Regions from separate parts of the Brevibacillus sp. 7WMA2 genome, predicted to be linked through region 2. Evidence: predicted binding sites of a transcription regulator. Region 2 holds the regulator's gene; each other region holds the start of a gene.
The links. The regulator Rex, encoded in region 2, represses fermentation and respiration genes when NADH is low (regulators of the CRP and FNR family bind a similar motif). The targets are predictions, from matches to a motif close to TTGTGAAATATTTCACAA.
Positions count from the first base shown of each region.

Region 1: GOP56_RS06530 (cytochrome c oxidase subunit 2A) is a predicted target of Rex. The motif match lies at 3,862-3,879, and genes of this name have one in related genera.
Region 3: GOP56_RS01080 (cytochrome ubiquinol oxidase subunit I) is a predicted target of Rex. The motif match lies at 4,322-4,339, and genes of this name have one in related genera.

Region 1 is NZ_CP048799.1:1,781,958-1,788,455, reverse strand. It holds gene GOP56_RS06580 (tetratricopeptide repeat-containing glycosyltransferase family 2 protein) at 1-503, shown strand, start outside; gene GOP56_RS06575 (Gfo/Idh/MocA family protein) at 602-1,555, shown strand; gene GOP56_RS06570 (thioredoxin family protein) at 1,708-2,277, shown strand; gene GOP56_RS06565 (YycC family protein) at 2,335-2,508, shown strand; gene GOP56_RS06560 (SCP2 sterol-binding domain-containing protein) at 2,679-2,993, shown strand; tRNA gene GOP56_RS06555 (tRNA-Leu) at 3,199-3,281, shown strand; tRNA gene GOP56_RS06550 (tRNA-Thr) at 3,323-3,398, shown strand; tRNA gene GOP56_RS06545 (tRNA-Tyr) at 3,408-3,492, shown strand; tRNA gene GOP56_RS06540 (tRNA-Gln) at 3,496-3,570, shown strand; tRNA gene GOP56_RS06535 (tRNA-Leu) at 3,582-3,661, shown strand; gene GOP56_RS06530 (cytochrome c oxidase subunit 2A) at 4,031-4,192, shown strand; gene GOP56_RS06525 (cytochrome c oxidase subunit II) at 4,228-4,695, shown strand; gene GOP56_RS06520 (b(o/a)3-type cytochrome-c oxidase subunit 1) at 4,721-6,400, shown strand.
Region 2 is NZ_CP048799.1:609,800-616,297, reverse strand. It holds gene GOP56_RS02685 (AAA family ATPase) at 1-482, opposite strand, end outside; gene GOP56_RS02680 (hypothetical protein) at 475-1,005, opposite strand; gene GOP56_RS02675 (cell wall elongation regulator TseB-like domain-containing protein) at 1,205-1,687, opposite strand; gene GOP56_RS02670 (hypothetical protein) at 1,706-2,416, opposite strand; gene GOP56_RS02665 (hypothetical protein) at 2,550-2,729, shown strand; gene GOP56_RS02660 (amidohydrolase) at 2,827-4,119, opposite strand; gene GOP56_RS02655 (redox-sensing transcriptional repressor Rex) at 4,157-4,780, opposite strand; gene GOP56_RS02650 (ComEC/Rec2 family competence protein) at 4,792-5,733, opposite strand; gene dinG (ATP-dependent DNA helicase DinG) at 5,814-6,498, opposite strand, start outside.
Region 3 is NZ_CP048799.1:212,849-219,346, forward strand. It holds gene GOP56_RS01065 (multidrug effflux MFS transporter) at 1-1,163, shown strand, start outside; gene GOP56_RS01070 (heavy-metal-associated domain-containing protein) at 1,271-1,495, shown strand; gene GOP56_RS01075 (heavy metal translocating P-type ATPase) at 1,658-4,090, shown strand; gene GOP56_RS01080 (cytochrome ubiquinol oxidase subunit I) at 4,432-5,841, shown strand; gene cydB (cytochrome d ubiquinol oxidase subunit II) at 5,828-6,498, shown strand, end outside.

The DNA.
Region 1 (6,498 bases), 1.2 Mb from region 2:
ATTATGCAAATGAACTGCGAGATCATTCTTTTCATGAAAAAGCGATTGAATATTATATCAAAATGCTCGATTCTAAACAAGGCTGGATTGAGGATGAAATCAATGCGTGCTACAAGATCGCAGATTGTTATGTTGCCTTAGGGGATAAAGAGAAGGAATTAGAATATATAATCAAAGCCTTTTCTTATGATACTCCACGGGCTGAGGCTTGCTGCCGATTGGGTCATATCTTTTTTGGCAAAAAGGAATATCTAAAAGCAATTTTTTGGTATGACCTAGCTACTAAGGTCAAAAGACCGGATAGCTGGGGATTTTTTACAGAAGCATGCTGGACGTGGCTTCCGCATATTCAATTATGTGTTTGCTACAATCGCATTGGACAAAATGAAAAAGCCTATGAGCATAACGAACAAGTAGGGAAGTATCGACCAAATGATCCAAAATATTTATTCAATAAAAAGCTAATAGAGGGATTGTTGAATAAGGAGGAGTCAGGTAGCTAACTTCTTTCACAGGAAAAGTGACCTTCTTTCCATCTACTTCATACAATGTGAGAGTTGAGTGAATTTGTAAGTTTTTGGATGGAAAGAAGGGATGTGGAGTGAAGGTAGGAGTAATTGGAACCGGTGTAATGGGCAAGCATCATGTACGTGTCTACTCCTCGCTCAACGATCATTGCCAATTAATAGGCGTTTACGATGCAGACCAAAAACGGGCGCAAGAGGTCGCACGGGAATATGATATACTTTCGTTTCTTACCCTAGATGAACTGTTGGCCCAAGTAGATGCAGTCAGTATAGCCGTTCCAATACCTGCTCATTTTGAGGTAGGAATGGCTTGTATTCGTCATCGGGTGCATATGCTGATGGAAAAACCTCTCACTGCGACTTTAGCAGAAGCCAGTGAGTTGATTGATCGAGCCAAAGAAGCTCAGTTACATTTGCAGGTGGGGCATATCGAGCTGTTTAATCCTGCTATTGGGGTGTTACGCTCTATTTTGGAGGGTGAAGAGGTTGTCGCCATCGATATGCACCGCATGAGTCCGATGGAACCACGTATTCAAGGAATTGATGTGGTATTGGATGCTATGCTTCATGACATATATATTTTGCAGCATTTACAGCCGGGTGCATTAGCCAGGATGCATGCGGTGGGTCAATCTTATCAAGGAGCAATCAAACATGCTGTAGCACTGTTTCAATTCGAATCAGGAGTTATCGCACAAATCACAGCTAGTCATTTAACGGAAGAAAAAGTGCGTACCTTACGAGTAGTAACTAGACAGGCGTTTGTTCAAGCTGATCTACTCGATAAAAAAGTGGTCATTTCCCGTTCTACAAATTTCTTAGAGAAACAAAGTGATGGCTATAGCCAGCAAAACATTTTAGAAAAAGTGATTGTACCTGGGATTGAGCCACTACGGGCAGAGCTAATAGATTTCTTACAAAGCATCACGAAGAAAACGCCCACTTTGGTCTCAGCGGAGTCAGGTATGCAGGCATTGCAACTGGCAACAGAAATTTCCCAACGAATCCAACAAAATCTATCCGGATAAATTGTTGTAAAAAACCTGTAGCAAATGTGCACAGGTTTTTTTGCTGCTGTTAAGCATCATCTCTAACACTTACAGAAAGGATCGCAAAGAGGAGATGCTCACATCCTAGCGAATTGAAACAGAAGAGAATCAATGCTAAAGGAGGAGCAATCATGGCGATTAACTTGCACTCGAAAACAGGGACAGGAATGACCATGCAGCAATTCATGGAAACAATGGAGAAAAATAAAGAGGAATTCTATGACTGGTATGAGCGATTTTCGTGGGAAACAGAAAAGGAGCGTTCCCAAATAGCAGCCACGGTTCAGCAAGCGGGATTGCGAGCCTTCTTATTGTGTGCAGAATGGTGTGGAGACGTTGTGCGGAATGTACCCGTATTGTTCCGTGTAGCAGAAGCCGTTTCTTTACCTGTAGAAGTATTAGTCATGGAGGATCATCTGGATGTGATGGATCAATTTCTAACTATGGGAGGACGAGCTATTCCGGTGTTGATTATTTGCAACAAGGACTCAGAGGTGCTTGCTACATGGGGACCACGTCCAGCGAGTGTTCAGAAAATTATGACTGACTTTAAACAAGAAAACCCTGATCGTGAGGCACACGATTATCAAGACAAAATCATGGTGGCTCGTCAGGAAATGCTTGCCCAATATGGAGAGGGGACTGGCTACCAGCAGGTCATTGTGCAAGAATTATTTGATTTATTCCGTCAGATACAATGATTAGCGTCGAGCGTGGTATAATGGGATAGATCGATAAAGACAGCAAGAGGTGAAAAGATGAGACCTTTACAGATATCAGCAGAAACAGCCGTAAAGTTGGCTGAACAGCTTGGAGTACCTTTGGAAAGATTAATGCACATGCCTCAGCATATATTGATGCAAAAGCTAATGGAGATTTCAAAGCAGGAAGTCTCAGAGCAAAAGACAGAATCGGATAGCAAGGAGAAATAAGTAGTCAAAAACGCTCGTCTGGACGAGAAGCGATTACACTTACAAGAGATGCCTATCAAGGCATCTTTTTTCTATTTCAGAAAAAGTGAAAATGGCATATAATGGATATTTACTGAATAGAATAGTATGAGGAAAAATATAGGCTCAGGCTGGGAAAGGGGAGTTCACACGTGTTGCAAGAATTGGAGACACTTGCTGATCGCATAAATCAAGACCCTTCTACCATTGAGGGATGGTTGGCTGTTTATCAATTTGATGTAAGTGGAGAACGGGGAGGCACCTATCAGGTTCGATTTTGTGACAATCAGGTTCAAGTAATGGAAGGAAACTCTAATCAGGCACAATGTACGCTCCAGCTATCTGACACCAATTTTGCAAAGCTCCTACGAAAACAATTGAATCCTACTGCTGCTGTTATGCTAGGTAAAATAAAGATTAAGGGAGATATAACACTAGCTTTACAATTACAGCGCTTATTTGCTTAATGAGAGAATGTTATGAAATACACAGCTTTTATAGGTATAAAAAACGGATAGCTACAGTTAATTTTTAAAGATTAATTGTGGCTATCAAATTTTTTATAAAAAAGTCTTGCTTTTTAATTTAAGTGTATGCTATATTAAAAAAGCCGAAACGGTACTGAGAAAAACAACAAGCTAGAAAGCGCGTTGTTGACCGTTTAGCTCACATGCGGGTGTGGCGGAATTGGCAGACGCACCAGATTTAGGTTCTGGCGGGCGACCGTGGGGGTTCAAGTCCCTCCACCCGCACCATTTACATACATAACGAAAAGACAAGCTTTCAATATGAAAATGCCGGTGTAGCTCAATTGGTAGAGCACCTGACTTGTAATCAGGGGGTTGTGGGTTCAAGTCCTATCGCCGGCACCATTTTTTTATGGGGAGATAGTGAAGTGGCTAAACACGGCAGACTGTAAATCTGCTCCCTCAGGGTTCGGCGGTTCGAATCCGTCTCTCCCCACCATTTTGGGGTATAGCCAAGCGGTAAGGCAACGGACTTTGACTCCGTCATTCCCAGGTTCAAATCCTGGTACCCCAGCCAACTTTATATTTGCCGGTATGGCGGAATTGGCAGACGCGCGCGACTCAAAATCGTGAGGGAAACCGTGGGGGTTCAAGTCCCTCTACCGGCACTACAATAAAAAAGCGGAATTTACGTTAGATGCGTAGATTCCGCTTTTTTCGTTGTCTATTATCATTTTCTTTGGACTACAAGAGAATATATAAAAGGTAATAAACGAGAAATGAGATGTAAAATTATGAAAATAAAAAGTAATCATTTTTCTCACAAAAAGTCTCTTTTTCCTAAGATGATTTTTAAATAAATAGAATTTTGTCAAAACCTTGACAATGGCGAAAACTAGATAGCTCTAAAGGGCTAAAAGTGATGAATCTCACACCCTTTACAAATGTGGGAATGGTTTAATCAAATCGTAAACAATGCAAATTCCTTTTTGAGGAAAAACTGGATGACAAGGTAGAAAAAGAGAGGAGGTCATCGGATGAACAGCTCCCAAACTCAACCGAATCAAAAGGCAGAGAACGAGAAGCATCAGGAAGGCGAACTAAATTTAAAAGGAACGCTAGCTTCGGTCTTTCTAGTAGGTCTGTTTATCGCAGTGACTTGGTTTGCTGTATTTGGGATTTTTCTAAGCAGGGCGTAGCTGGTATAGAGAGGGAATGAACGGGAGGGTATTTTATGCATTTACACCGCTTTGAAAAAATTTGGCTGATGGTTGGGGGCGCGACGCTTGTACTGTTTTTGATCGTCTTGTCTGTCAATGCCTATGCAATGGGGATGATGCCGCCAAGCCATATGAAAATGATAGACCCAAAAAAGGTAGATGAAACTGCCCCATTTGATAATCTAGGACTTCATAAAACTGGTGACAATGAGTACGATCTTGTCATGACATCATTTATTTTTACTTTCCAACCTAATCAAATTGAAGTTCCAGTCGGTGCCAAGGTTAAATTTGTTGTAACGAGCAAAGACGTGGTACATGGCTTCGAGATACCAAAAACAAATGTCAACATCATGGTGTTACCTGGTCACATCAGCGAAGTCACTCACACATTTGACAAGCCAGGAACGTACTTAATTCTCTGTAATGAATATTGTGGCGCTGGTCACCAGCTAATGGCAGCTACAATTGTTGTGAAGTGATGCAGAAAGGTAGTGACGATAAAGTATGGTAGCGCAATTAAAGGAATATCATAAAACACAACCGGTGGTAAAAGTAGATGCCGCAGCTGCAAAACTTTCGTTGGCGCATATTTATGTGGCGTATATTGGTTTTGCTATCGCCATTTTGTGCGGCTTGCTTCAAGGTCTGGTACGGGGCGGGGTTATAACCTTGCCATCTTGGTTAGGCTATTATCAGGTTTTAACAGCACACGGGGTATTATTGGGTCTAGTTTTTACAACATTCTTTATTATAGGATTTTTCATCTCAGGTTGTGCTCGCACATCAGAGGGAAAGCTGACACCTTTAGCTTTGAAGCTGGGTTGGATTGGTTGGCTTCTCATGACGGTGGGTACAGCGATGGCAACAGTAGCGATTTTATCCAATGAAGCCTCGGTTCTGTATACATTCTATGCACCAATGAAAGCGTCTCCACTGTTCTATATTGGGTCAGCCTTACTAGTCGTAGGTAGCTGGATGGGCGGATATTCGATTTTTGCGAATTACATTCATTGGAGAAAAACAAATAAGGGAAAAACATCTCCTCTATTTCAATTCATGGCTGTTTCTACCATGATTTTGTGGCAGATTGCAACATTAGGGGTGGCAGCAGAGGTCTTGCTACAGCTCATTCCATGGTCTCTTGGCTGGGTACCAGAAGTGAATGTCCTGCTAAGCCGTACGCTCTTTTGGTATTTTGGTCACCCACTTGTCTATTTCTGGTTAATGCCTGCTTATGTCTGCTGGTATGTTAATATTCCAAAAATAATCGGTGGTAAAGTATTTAGTGATTCGCTCGCACGTTTATCTTTTATTCTGCTTATTCTATTCTCCATTCCTGTAGGCTTTCATCACCAGTTAATGGAGCCAGGTATTTCAGATAAATGGAAAATGCTACATGTAATCTTGACTTTAACCGTAGTATTCCCTTCGCTTATGACGGCATTTTCGCTATTTGCCGTATTTGAAACATCGGGACGTAAAAAGGGTGCAAAGGGCTTGTTTGGCTGGTTTTCGAAATTGCCTTGGAAGGATGCGCGTTTCTTTGCCCCTATGCTGGGGATGCTTGCTTTCATTCCAGCGGGTGCAGGTGGAATTATTAATGCGAGTAACCAGATGAACGCAGTGGTGCATAATACAATCTGGGTTACAGGTCACTTCCATTTAACGGTCGGAACTAGCATTGCGCTCACTTTCTTTGGTATTACGTATTGGTTATTGCCAAATTTAACAGGGCGCAAAATGACCCCTGCCTTACATCGTGTAGGAATTTTGCAAGCAGTCATGTGGTCGGTTGGGATGTTACTCATGTCAGGTGCGATGCACTATCTTGGGCTGCAGGGTGTGCCGCGCCGTACGGATTACACTACTTACTTTGACAATGCGGAGGCTCTAAGCTGGATACCTCCCCAACAGTTAATGGGCTTTGGCGGTGCTATCCTATTCTTTGCAGGGATACTGATGGTAGGAATTTTATTTTATCTCATCTTTAAAGCACCAAAAGGCGAGGAGGATTATCCAATTGCTGAATCCCAAGAATCAGTGGAACGTACTCCAAAAATTTTAGAGCGCTGGTCTTTATGGCTCGGTATCGCCGTATTTTTGATTATCGTGGCTTATGCATATCCGATCTATCAATTGATTGATCATGCACCACCTGGATCAAAACCGTTTATCACGTGGTAAAAATAAAAACCATCTGCGGTATGCTTCCTTTTCTAAAAAGGAGTATGCGTGTAGATGGTTTTTTATTATGAGAAAATAAAAAAGGCTGTGGATAATAT
Region 2 (6,498 bases):
GCTAAAGAACGAACTTCCTTAAACAATTCACGAACACGCTGAGCTCCCACCCCTACGTACATCTCTACAAATTGTGAGCCAGATGCTGCAACAAATGCAGAGTTCGTATAATTAGCGGCGGCCTTTGCCATCAACGTTTTACCTGTTCCAGGAGGCCCCGTTAACAGTACACCCTTTAAGGGACGAATTCCGTATTGAGCGATCGCATCTTTATGCAATAAGAAATCTAGGGCTTCCTTGATTTCTTTTTTTGCACGTTGCTGTCCTCCGATATCGGCAAAGGTAATATTGGATTTCTTCACAACCTGACTGCCACTTTTGCTTTTACCGGAACCAATCTGCATGCCACCTTGTTTGGAAAACAACAAGTATGTACCTGCTAAAATTGCCCCAAATAGCAAAAATGGTCCAATATTAATGCCCAAAAACAGCAAGAAAACGATAACCGCTGGTACTACACCAAATAATATTTCTTTACCCAAGGTTTACCACCTCGCTTGTTGACTGTTTACGAGGAATAATTTGGTAGTATTCATCAGTTCCTCGTTTCAAAAAAATATAAACATTTGCATCGTCAATGCGTCCATATGCTTCATCAAGCTTATAACGATCTTTCATTTGAGCTAAAATGGCAGGAATTTGACTATAAGCCTTGCCTTCGATGGCCTCTGTTAGTCCAAATAGCCCCTCATTCCAGACCGGCTTGAGTGAATCAGCTTGATTGGTAAGCATTATATCAAAAGCCTTCCCGCGTGCATAGGCTTGAAGTGTTTTTAACAGTTCCGGGTATTCTTCTACAAATTTATCTGGATTTGTGACTTGTAGCTTCATATCAACACGCTCTTTATTCATCTTAAAATCGACCAAGGTAGCCGACGTTAGTTGTTGTGCCTTTTCTCGTAATGGACTTTCTACCTGCATCTTTTGGTATAAAAACCAGCCACCAAAGAGGAGCGTAAGTGCGGCAAGCAGTGACAGTAACATAGGTACTTTACGTAATTTCACCAATAACTCCCCTTTCTTTGCTCATAAAAACTTTTATTTGTTCCGTTCAGAACGGCTTTATTATCAGTTACGAAACCAAGTATAGCATTTTTATGGTACCTTTTTGCTATGTATTTGCTGGAACTACGACCAATTCCATTTCAAGAAGAGAAAAACGGTGATAAAGTAAGAAAACCCTTTCCAGAAGGAACGGGTCATCTTATGATTTTGGAATATTTAACGTATATGCCCGTATTTTTTGACCAGTCAAAAAATCATAATATACGTAGTTGTAACGATTTTGCTTGTCCACTAAAGTGACTTCCCATAGCTTCTTATCACCCTCTAAGCCAGGTACAATGCGTTCGATCTGGGCTCCTGGATAAGAGGCTTCCGCTACTTGTTTAATTTTTGTGCGAGGAAAAGCTTTTTCCAGCAAGTCAAATGTGACGTGTTCTTTGCTAAACCAAGCCACCACTGGGGTTCCTACCTTGTTTTTGCCTGTAACTACAATATAGGCTTCCCGTCCTCGATATTCTTCTATCGTATCGATCTCAGCAATGTTTGTTTTTTCTGCTACTAATGCTCTGGCCTCTGCTTCTAACGTGTGACGCTCAGACAATAAGCTGGAAAGTAGCTGATACAGGGATGCGCCTAGCACAACAAGCGCACATGCTGAAATGATCAAGATGCGTTTCCACACAATGATTCTCCTACTTCCCTAAAAATTAAAAATCAGTTGATCTGATCTATCGCCCTTCTGGTTCTTCAACTGAAGCAAGACGACCATACGCTTCAACTGCTTTCTTTCATCATCATACCACAATTGATAGTTAATTGTAGTTGATTGCTGTAATTGTACAAGTTCATTTTCTACAGGAAAAGAAGGTCCCAACCATTCTCGTAAAAGGTCTTTGACTTTTTCTGGCTGTAGGCTAACGCTATACCCTCGCAAACCTGCTTCATCTCTTGAAACGATTGCGACAGGCTGTAGCTGTGAGATTTGATCCTTCAAGATTGAGGCATGCTCAGATGGTGTGAACAAGGCATAGGGCAGTACGTTCAAATCCCGTAGTTCATTATCTATGACGAGCGAAGCACCTCGATTGTTACGTTCAATTTTCACTTTTTTTCCCTGTAATGCTCCCGTTAGTTGAAAGTGATTGCCTCGATAGCTCCCTGTAAAAGGTTGATTCTGTATCTTGACTCCAAATGGAGTTGCTTTCTCTACAAAAAGCTGATCAATCAATTGTTTTAGATTGGTGTTATTTTGATTTTGATCGGCATTCCATCTACTTTTGTCATGTAGCTCCTTCGTCCTGTTTTGTGCTACAGATAGCTTGTCTGTTGCTTGTCCCAATAATACACCCAAACCAAATAAGCATGCTAATATTGGCACCAACAGCCAAAGATACCGTTGCTTCACGTACATGGGTAACCCCTCCCTTGCGTATCTCCTAACAATTATGAGATACAAGAAGGTTTTAGAACCACGTGGAAAACTTACTAATTATAGAGTCATGAGAAGGAGCCATACTATCAGTACACCACAAGGAGGTGAGCGTGTGAATCAAACCGACAGGAGCCTTGTCCTACCAAAACAGGGTTGGGAACAACACGATTTGTACGAATCCTGGGTAGGTCTGTCCTCACCGCTGCGTACCTTGCCACCTACCGCTACGCTCTCTGTTCGTCACTCCTCACTTACAGATTTATGGCAAACAGAGATGCAACGGACGGATTAAATTTTTTCTCTGCCTACACACCTACACTACACTGTCTCCTGCCGTATCAACCACTTGGCAGGAGCCTTTGTCATATGAAGAGGTGACTTTTATGAGTTTATTGCTTTAAAAGCGCAAACACACGATTCACTTCAGCGATTGCTTTTTGTTCATCCATTGTGATTAACTCTTTATCTTTCATTAAGAAATGCCCATCAACAATTGTATCTGTTACATCATAGCCATTTGCTGCATAAACAACATGGGAAATCGGATCATTTGCCGGTTGGAAATGTGCTTGAGCAGCATTTAGCATAATCATATCTGCTTTTTTCCCTACTTCTAATGAGCCTAAGCTGTCTTTTTGGAACACAGCATCTGCCGCATAACGTGTAGCCATACGAAGCGCTTCTTCTGCCGGAACCACTTCTGGATCATAGGAAACACCCTTATGCAGGATAGCCGCTAATTTTAGCTCTTCAAATAGATTTAAGTTGTTGTTACTTGCTGAGCTGTCAGTTGCCAAACTTACACAAACACCTTTCGCAAGCATCTCAGGCACTCTTGCTACACCACTTGCCAATTTTAAGTTACTAATTGGATTATGAGCTACTTTAACATTATATTTAGCCAATGTATCAATTTCTTCATCCGTTAAATGCACTGCATGGGCAACTAGTGTAGGGTGATTAAATACACCTAGATTTTCTAAGTGAGCAACAGGGCGTACACCGTAATCCTGAACGTTTTGTTCTACTTCTGCTTTTGATTCAGACATATGGATATGTAATGGTACGTTTAACTCGATAGCCTTCTCAAGGATTTGCTGGATGTACTCAGGAGAGCACGTATAAGGTGCATGCGGCGACATCATGGTATGGATACGACCGTTGGCTGCTCCGTTCCAACGTGATGCGAAAGATGCAGCTTCTTGTAATTTCTGCTGGCGTTCTTCTTCTGAGCAGAAACCAATTACCCCACGGCATAGTACACCGCGCATCCCGGATGCTTCCACTTCCTGTGCTACTGTATCCATATGATCATACATATCTACAAAGGTAGTTGTACCGGTACGAATCATCTCGATAATGGAAATAGCTGTACCCCATTTCACATGCTCCGCTGTAAATTGACCTTCCATTGGCCACATTTTATCTTCCAGCCACTGTTTTAAAGGTAGGTCATCCGCAAATCCGCGCAGTAGAGACATGCCTACGTGACCATGTGTATTAATAAATCCTGGCATTAGATATTTATTCGTTCCATCAATGATCTCGTCATATGCTGATAAATCTTCTGGCGTTTTACCTACATATGTAATTTTTCCCCCATCAAAGCCAACTGCTCCATTATAAATAACCTCATTTTGTTCATTAACAGTAATTACGGTTGCGTTGGTAATGATTTTCATCAACGTAGACACTCTCCCTTTATCTGTTAGTCATTACTTAGTTTAAATAATACGCTAAGCTTTGCAAGCTGGAAGTCAAATCGTTATGATCAATTTTTACTTCTTTTTCGGTGCGAATGGTTGTTGGGGCAAAATTGAGGATCGCTTCTATTCCAGCTTCGATCAGTTTATTTGCCACTTCCTGTGCGGCGGAGGCTGGCGTCGTAATTATCGCCATCCGAATTTGTTTTTCCTTGATGATATCTTCCATTTTATCAATCGGTTCAATGACCAATCCACCTAAATCCTTACCTATTTTTTGCGGGTCGGCATCAAAAATGGAAACAATTTTCATGTTATCTTTTAAATACACATTGTAATTGGAAATCGCTTGACCTAGATTACCGGCCCCCACCAACGCTACATGGATCACTTGGTCCAATTTCAAGATATGACGAATCTTTTCAATCAAGTAATCTACGTCATAGCCAATGCCTTTTTTGCCAAAGTCACCAAATGCAGACAGGTCCTTTCGAATTTGGGCTGGATTAATATCCATTGTTTTGCCCATCTGTTGGGAAGACACCGTTTTTACCTGTAGTTCCTGTAGATTTGTTAAATATCGCAAATAGATCGGCAGACGGCGAACGACCGCTTCAGAAATTTTTGGTACTTTCCCCATAAATTGCACTCCTAACTTCGTTGTCTATCACGTGTAGAGGTCTTGACTGCCTTTAAAACCTTATAATCTTGTCCGTTAGAGAGAATGGTAATTGACCCATCCCGGCTAGTCACATACGTATCTGCCCATGATTCCTCCAAACGCTCCACCACCTCACGCATGGAGTCTTTCCATTGCTCACGAACAATACCGGTCTGCACAACAGCAATCTGGGGATCAACCTTAGTTAAGAAGGATTGAATAGAAGCCTGATTGCTGCCTTGTGCCGCAACCTTTAAGATTTCAGCCGGCAGTAAAGAAGGGTATTTCGCAAACAAACGCTCCTCTGCTTTTTCATTGATGGCACTGGTGAATAAAAACTGGAGCTCTCCTTGGGTCAGACTAAACACAAGCGAATTATCCTGTGGTGATAAAAACAGGTTCTCGCTGGGATGTAAAAATGTGATCACCACATCTTTCCCATCCAGTAATTGATCCTTTTCCTTTACATACACAACTTGCTTTTCCCTAGATATATGGATATTACTGTGAATTACGAAGGCTGTCAATTTTGGCATGTAAATCTTATCAAATTGAATTTTCTCCGCAAGCTTATCATAGCCGCCAATATGAGTAGGTAAATCGTTTGTCAATAACAGGTAATCCACTTTTGTAACATGGCGCTCAAGTAGTAAGGAAACCAATTTTTCCGTATCTTTTTCGCTCCCTGTATCAATTAGCATCGTTTTACCAGAAGGGAAGCGAATGAGCGTACTTTCTCCTTCTGGTAAAGAGAAAAAAGTAGTGGTAAGCCCCACAAAATCTTCCTCCTGTTCAACAGCATCGGGGTCCTCAATATGCTGTTGCTGATGTGCTATCGCAATGGGGCGGCTTGCTTCAACGGTTTGGGATAATGCAAAGATCATCATGCCTATACAAATAACTAGACATAGGTTATGTCGTTTTGTAGTCATGGATCTGCTTCCCTCCTACTTTATGGCTTGGGTAAAATTCATACAATCATTTTAGATTTGTTTTTCCTAAGGGACTGATTTTATTGTAAAAAAGGAGCTATTCGCTCACGTAATGTAGTCCATGGACCAGTCTCTACCTGATAAGGCGGCAAAGATTGCAAAAACATACGACCATATTTAGATTCAATGATGCGTGTATCAAATACAATTACAACACCGCTGTCTGTCTGTTGACGTATTAATCGACCCACTCCCTGCTTAAAACGAATAACTGCATGGGGCAAAGAAAGCGTCATAAAAGGATTCTTTTTCTCGGCCTTCAGCCGCTCCGAACGTCCTTCTAAAAGTGGTTGGTTGGGCGGTTGAAAAGGGAGACGAACAATGATCAGACAGCTCAGTACATTTCCAGGTATATCTACACCCTCCCAGAAGCTATTCGTACCCAGAAGCACTGTTTTTGTCCCGGTTTGAAAGCGACGTACCAACTTGCTTCTATTACTTGAATCTACTCCATGGCCTAATAGTTCAAACTCTTCACCTTCGAGTAAGCTTTTCATTCCTTCATAAACAGTTCTAAGCATGCTATATGAGGTAAATAAAATCATTGTCCGCCCCTCACTTGCTCGAACAGCATCAACGCAGCCAGCAATTACGGCTTCTACAAAACGCTGTTCTCCTTCCTTGTTTACAGAAGGGAAATCGGAGGGAATCAGGATGAGTCCTTGCAGCGCATAGTCAAAGGGCGATGGGAGTGAGAGTGTTTCG
Region 3 (6,498 bases), 400 kb from region 2:
TACTATTTATTATTCTTGTCGGCTTTCCACAAATTAGTGAAACGATATATACACCTTCTTTACCTGATATTTCACAGGCGCTTGGAGTTAGTAGCAATATCATTCAATTGACATTAAGCCTTTACTTCTTTGGCTTTGCCCTAGGAGTCTTCTTTTGGGGAAGACTATCTGATGTAATTGGAAGGCGGCCAGCATTGCTATGGGGTATATTTATTTATGGAGCTGGCAGTCTTGGCTGCTATCTGTCTAATGCAGTTGAGTGGCTATTAGTCAGTAGATTTGTTCAGGCCTTTGGAGCAAGTACTGGCTCTGTGGTGACGCAAGCCATTCTCCGTGAAAGCATAGACGGAGGTAGACGTCATGCTGTGTTTGCCCAGATCTCTGCTGCGCTTGCTTTTACTCCCGCAATTGGCCCCTTACTGGGAGGATTCATTGATCAGGCTTTGGGATTTCGGGCTGTTTTCTTTACCCTTGTTGTGATGGGGGTACTTGTTTTTGTTTACACATGGAGGGCATTACCTGAGACAAGATTATCTGTAACTTCCAAAAGTAGTGTAAGTTTGGTAGCCAAACGCATGGCTCGTGATCAAAGAGTCTGGTTGTTTGGATTGCTGATTGGAATAACGAATGGAATTTTGTTCAGTTACTATGCAGAGGCTCCTTTTATTTACATGGAGTTTTTTCATATGACACCAGGTGTGTTTGGATTTTTTGGTGTTTTTGTAGCTTTAGCGTCCATAATTGGTGCGTTGCTTTCAAAGAAATTGCTACAGAAGCTTTCAGCCGAGCTGATTATTTATGTAGGATCGCTTGTAACGGCATTGGGTGCCGGGAGCCTAACCGCTCTGGTGCTTATTGGTTTAGATTCGTCGATCCTGTCATTGGTATTACTAGTTAGTTGTGTTTTTATACTTTTGATGGGGATTGGGATGGCTATACCGAATGGTTTAAGCTTAGCATTGGTACATTATCATGATACACAAGGTACAGCAGGTGCTATATTTGGACTAAGCTACTACTTTCTCGTAAGTTTTATTACGACAGGGATGAGCTATCTTCATAATGGGATGCTGTTGCCTATGCCAATGTATTTTCTTTTACTGGCTTTGGTCATGATAGTTGTCAGCTACAAGCTGATGATTCCACCGAATACGATGAAATAAAGAACAAAGAAGGGCCTACAATTATGTAGGTCTTTCTTTTTCACTATTTACATAGGGTAGGGGGGTATAGTATTATGAATTTAACAATGCTGATAAGGAGAGATATCATGATGACCAAAACAGTTTTGCATGTAGAAGGAATGTCTTGCAAGAGCTGTGCAGCAAAGATTAAACTAGCAAGCAAGGCATTAGGCGCTAAAAAAGTTCAGGTAGATCTTGTTCAAAAGCAGGTGGAAATTGAGCATGACACTAATAGCCTAGAAGCCATCCTTTTACAAGAACATGTGGAGAAATTGGGATATAAGGTAGTCGAAGACAGCGAAGGCAACTGAAAAAGAGCTGTCGCAGTACAATGACTTTTTGTTGTATGATAATAAGATTCACGAAAAGCAAATCTATTTAGTAGAAGGGGCCTTGACTTCACAGAAGGGGGCTTTTTTAAAACGATATAATATACCTATATAGGGTATTGTATAGGTAAGGGAGGTAGTAGCATGGCGGAGAATGTCGCAGCAAATAAGCAACAAAAAACCACAATGCAAATTACTGGAATGACTTGCGCCGCGTGTGCCCGACGGATCGAAAAGGGATTGCAGAAGACAGAGGGGGTTCAGGATGCCACAGTTAATCTTAGCTTAGAACGGGCTTCGGTTACGTTTGACCCCAAAAAGGTAAGTGTGGTTGATCTGGAGCAACGTATAGAGTCCCTTGGGTATGGTACGGTTAAGGAGAAAGCAGAGCTCCTTGTTACTGGAATGACATGTGCTGCATGTGCGACTCGAATCGAAAAGGGCCTTAAAAAGCTTCCTGGGGTCTTGGAAGCAAGTGTGAATCTAGCGATGGAACGAGCAACGGTGGTGTATCAGCCTTCCGAGACAACTACGGTTGATTTCGTAAAAAAGGTAGAGAATTTAGGATATGGAGCAAGTCTGAAGCAGGAGGAGCAAGTAGACGAGTCTGATCATCGAAAAAGAGAGATCGCTAAGCAAAAGCGTAAACTGATCTTCTCTGCAATCCTATCTCTTCCATTGCTATGGACGATGGTGAAGCATTTTTCGTTTACCTCATTTATTTGGGCGCCTGAGATTTTGATGAACCCATGGATTCAATTACTATTGGCCACTCCCGTACAGTTCATGATTGGGTGGCAATTTTACCAAGGAGCGTATAAGGCACTTCGCAATGGCTCAGCAAACATGGATGTATTAGTAGCGTTAGGAACATCAGCAGCTTATTTTTACAGTCTTTATGAAACGATTAGAAGTATGCAGGCCATGCATCATGATATCCATCTTTATTATGAAACTAGTGCTGTACTCATTACCTTAATTTTATTAGGAAAACTTTTTGAAGCATTAGCAAAGGGACGCACATCGGAAGCCATCAAAACCTTAATGGGACTTCAGGCAAAGACGGCTACGGTTATACGCAATGGCCAAGAACTGGTCATTGCTGTGGAGGAAGTGCAGGTTAATGATCTGTTTCTTGTGAAGCCAGGAGAAAAAATACCGGTAGATGGAGAGATTGTTGAGGGAAAATCCTCGGTGGATGAATCAATGCTAACGGGAGAAAGCATTCCTGTGGAAAAAGAATCAGGCGATCAAGTGATAGGAGCTACGATTAATAAAAACGGTGTTTTACAAGTAAAGGCAACAAAGGTCGGCAGGGAAACAGCATTGGCCCAAATCATTAAAGTAGTGGAAGAAGCACAGGGATCTAAAGCGCCGATTCAACGTGTGGCCGACAAGATTTCAGGTATTTTTGTTCCGATTGTAGTATCGCTTGCCGTTTTGGCTTTTCTGATTTGGTACTTCTTCATTACACCAGGCGATTTTACTAGCGCACTAGAAATTCTAATAGCTGTTCTAGTCATTGCTTGCCCGTGTGCACTTGGTTTAGCAACTCCAACCTCAATCATGGCAGGCTCTGGTCGGGCAGCAGAAGCGGGTGTTCTATTTAAGGGTGGAGAACATTTGGAAGCGACACATCGAATTGATACAGTCCTACTTGATAAAACGGGGACGATTACAAAGGGTAAGCCTGAATTGACAGATGTGCTGACGGCAGATCACTGGGAAAAACAACAATTTCTTCAGTATATCGCTAGTGCTGAGAAAAACTCCGAGCATCCTTTAGCAGAGGCCATTGTGGCGGGCGTCATTGAGCAGGGGATTGATTTGCAAAGCCCTAGCGAATTCGAAGCCATTCCAGGGTACGGTGTGCGAGCCATTATTGGGGGGAAAGAAGTATTAGTTGGAACACGCAAGCTCATGGGGAAATTTGCGGTACAGATCGATCTAGCATTGCCTATTATGGAAAAATGGGAGCAGGAAGGTAAAACAGCGATGCTGGCTGCCATTGATCAGCGATATGCCGGAGTGATCGCAGTAGCGGATACCGTCAAACAAACCTCCCGAGAAGCGATTGCTCGCTTAAAAGAAATGGGCTTAAGCGTCTATATGGTCACAGGCGATAATGAACGAACAGCAAAAGCGATCGCGGCACAGGTTGGTGTCGAGCATGTGATCGCAGAAGTGTTGCCAGAGGGAAAAGCAGCCGAAGTAACTAAGTTACAACAAGCAGGCAAAAAAGTAGCGATGGTTGGAGATGGAATTAACGATGCTCCAGCATTAGCCACAGCAGATATAGGTATCGCCATGGGAACGGGTACAGATATAGCGATGGAAGCAGCAGATATTACGTTGATGCGGGGCGATCTAAATAGCATTGCGGATGCCTTCACGATGAGCAAGAAAACGATGACGAACATCAAACAAAACTTATTTTGGGCGCTGGCCTACAATTGTTTAGGGATTCCCATTGCGGCTGCTGGGTTATTAGCTCCATGGTTGGCAGGTGCAGCGATGGCATTAAGCTCCGTATCGGTTGTGTTAAATGCTCTGCGATTACAACGGGTAAAGCTTTAAAAAGAGAATAAATAATTGTAAAACGAAAATAAAAAAAGATGACTACATAAAACAGTGGTCATCTTTTTTGTTTATCAAAAAAATAACATTTTTTCAAAAAACTTACCCGTATAAGTTGGTAGATTTAATATCGTTGTTATATAGGTAATTTTCTGAATAATCTTTTGTTAAAATGTTACTTTTTGTCGGATAGATGAATCTTTTCAAATTAGATTGAAACTAGTGAACTAAATGTGATAAATATCACACATGGGGTATGGAACAATCTGAGAAAATAACGCAAGGATAGATAAAATACCTTTTAGTTAAAAAACTATCAAGAGAGAGGGATGAGGAAATCAATGGATTTGGATCTGGTAATGCTTTCACGTACTCAGTTTGCTTCCACAACGATTTTCCACTTCATCTTCGTCCCATTGACGATTGGATTATCTTTTCTAATCGCAATAATGGAAACGATGTATGTGGTCAAAGGGGAAGAAAAATATAAGCACATGGCAAAGTTCTGGGGCAAGCTGTTCCTGATTAACTTTGGTGTGGGTGTCGTAACAGGGATTCTACAGGAGTTCCAATTTGGTATGAACTGGTCTAATTATTCAAGATTTGTCGGTGACGTTTTCGGTGCACCCCTTGCAATTGAGGCATTATTAGCTTTCTTTTTGGAATCTACATTTATCGGTTTATGGATTTTTGGTTGGGAGCGTTTGTCGAAAAAGGTTCACTGTCTCTGTATTTGGCTGGTGGCTTTCGGTACGACAATGTCTGCTTTCTGGATACTGTTAGCCAACTCTTTTATGCAACGACCTGTAGGCTTTGAGATCAACAATGGTCGAGCGGAGATGAATGACTTTTTTGCGCTCGTTACGAATGGTCAGTTAATGGTAGAGTTCCCGCATACGATTTTTTCCGCGTTTGCGACGGGAGCTTTCCTAGTAGCTGGTGTTAGTGCTTATAAATTATTGCGTAAACAAGAGGTATCATTCTTTAAATCATCTTTTCAGTTATCGATTGTGGTTGCACTTCTATCTTCTCTCCTAGTAGCTGTATTTGGTCACCAGCAAGCTCAATATCTGGTGGGAACACAGCCTATGAAAATGGCTGCAAGTGAAGCCTTGTGGGAAAGAAGTCCGGACCCAGCTCCTTGGACAGTATTTGCTACGATTGATCCAGAAAACAAGAAAAATGGAATAGAGGTTTCAATCCCATACCTGTTAAGCTATCTATCCTATAGTAAATTCTCAGGTGACCTTCCTGGAATGAATGAGTTACAAGCTGAATACGAACAAAAATATGGTCCTGGCGATTATATTCCACCTGTTCGCACGACATTCTGGAGCTTCCGCATCATGGTAGCAGGTGGTAGTTTAATGATTCTCCTTGCAATGATCGGATTCTATCTATCATGGCGCAAAAAGCTAGAGCAGCCAAATAAATGGTTTATGCATGCAATGGTATATAGTATTTCTTTACCATTTATCGCAAATACAGCAGGGTGGGTTATGACTGAATTTGGTCGTCAGCCATGGACTGTTTTTGGATTGATGAAAACTGAAGATAGTATTTCACCTAGCGTATCTGCTGGCGAAGTGTTATTCTCCCTGATTGCTTTTAGTACGATTTATTTGGTGCTGTTCATCGTGCTCCTTTATTTGTTTACTCGTGTTATCAAGAAGGGTCCTTATGCTCTAGTGAAGGCAGAAGCAAGTACAAATGACCCGTTTAATAAGGAGGAAACTCATGCTTTCTCTTAATGAACTCTGGTTTGTTTTAATCGCCGTTTTATTTATTGGCTTCTTCTTTTTAGAGGGCTTTGATTTTGGAATTGGAATGTCTACTACTTTCCTAGCCAAATCAGACATAGAGCGCCGTGTTTTAATCAATTCAATTGGCCCGTTCTGGGATGCGAATGAAGTATGGCTCTTGACCGCAGGGGGAGCGATGTTTGCTGCATTCCCTAACTGGTATGCAACTCTGTTTAGTGGCTTTTATTTACCGTTAGTATTTCTTCTATTAGCGTTAATCGGTCGCGGTGTTGCTTTTGAATACCGTGGCAAAGTAGATAATCCTGTATGGAGAAAAGTTTGGGATGTTGCGATTTTTATCGGTAGCTTTTTACCGCCATTCCTACTGGGTGTAGTATTTGCTTGTCTATTAAAGGGCTTACCAATTGATGCAAACATGGAAATGAACGCTGGATTGTTTGACATGGTTAATCTGTATAGCGTGATGGGCGGAGTAACCGTTGTTGTTCTTTGCCAAGTACACGGTCTTTTGTTTGCAACACTACGGACAACAGGTGATCTGCGCTTACGTGCTCGCAAGCAGGCAAAAATGCTGTTGGTTCCATTAGCACTTCTGTTGGTTATCTTTGGAAGTATGACCTACTTCATGACGGATATTTTTGCCGT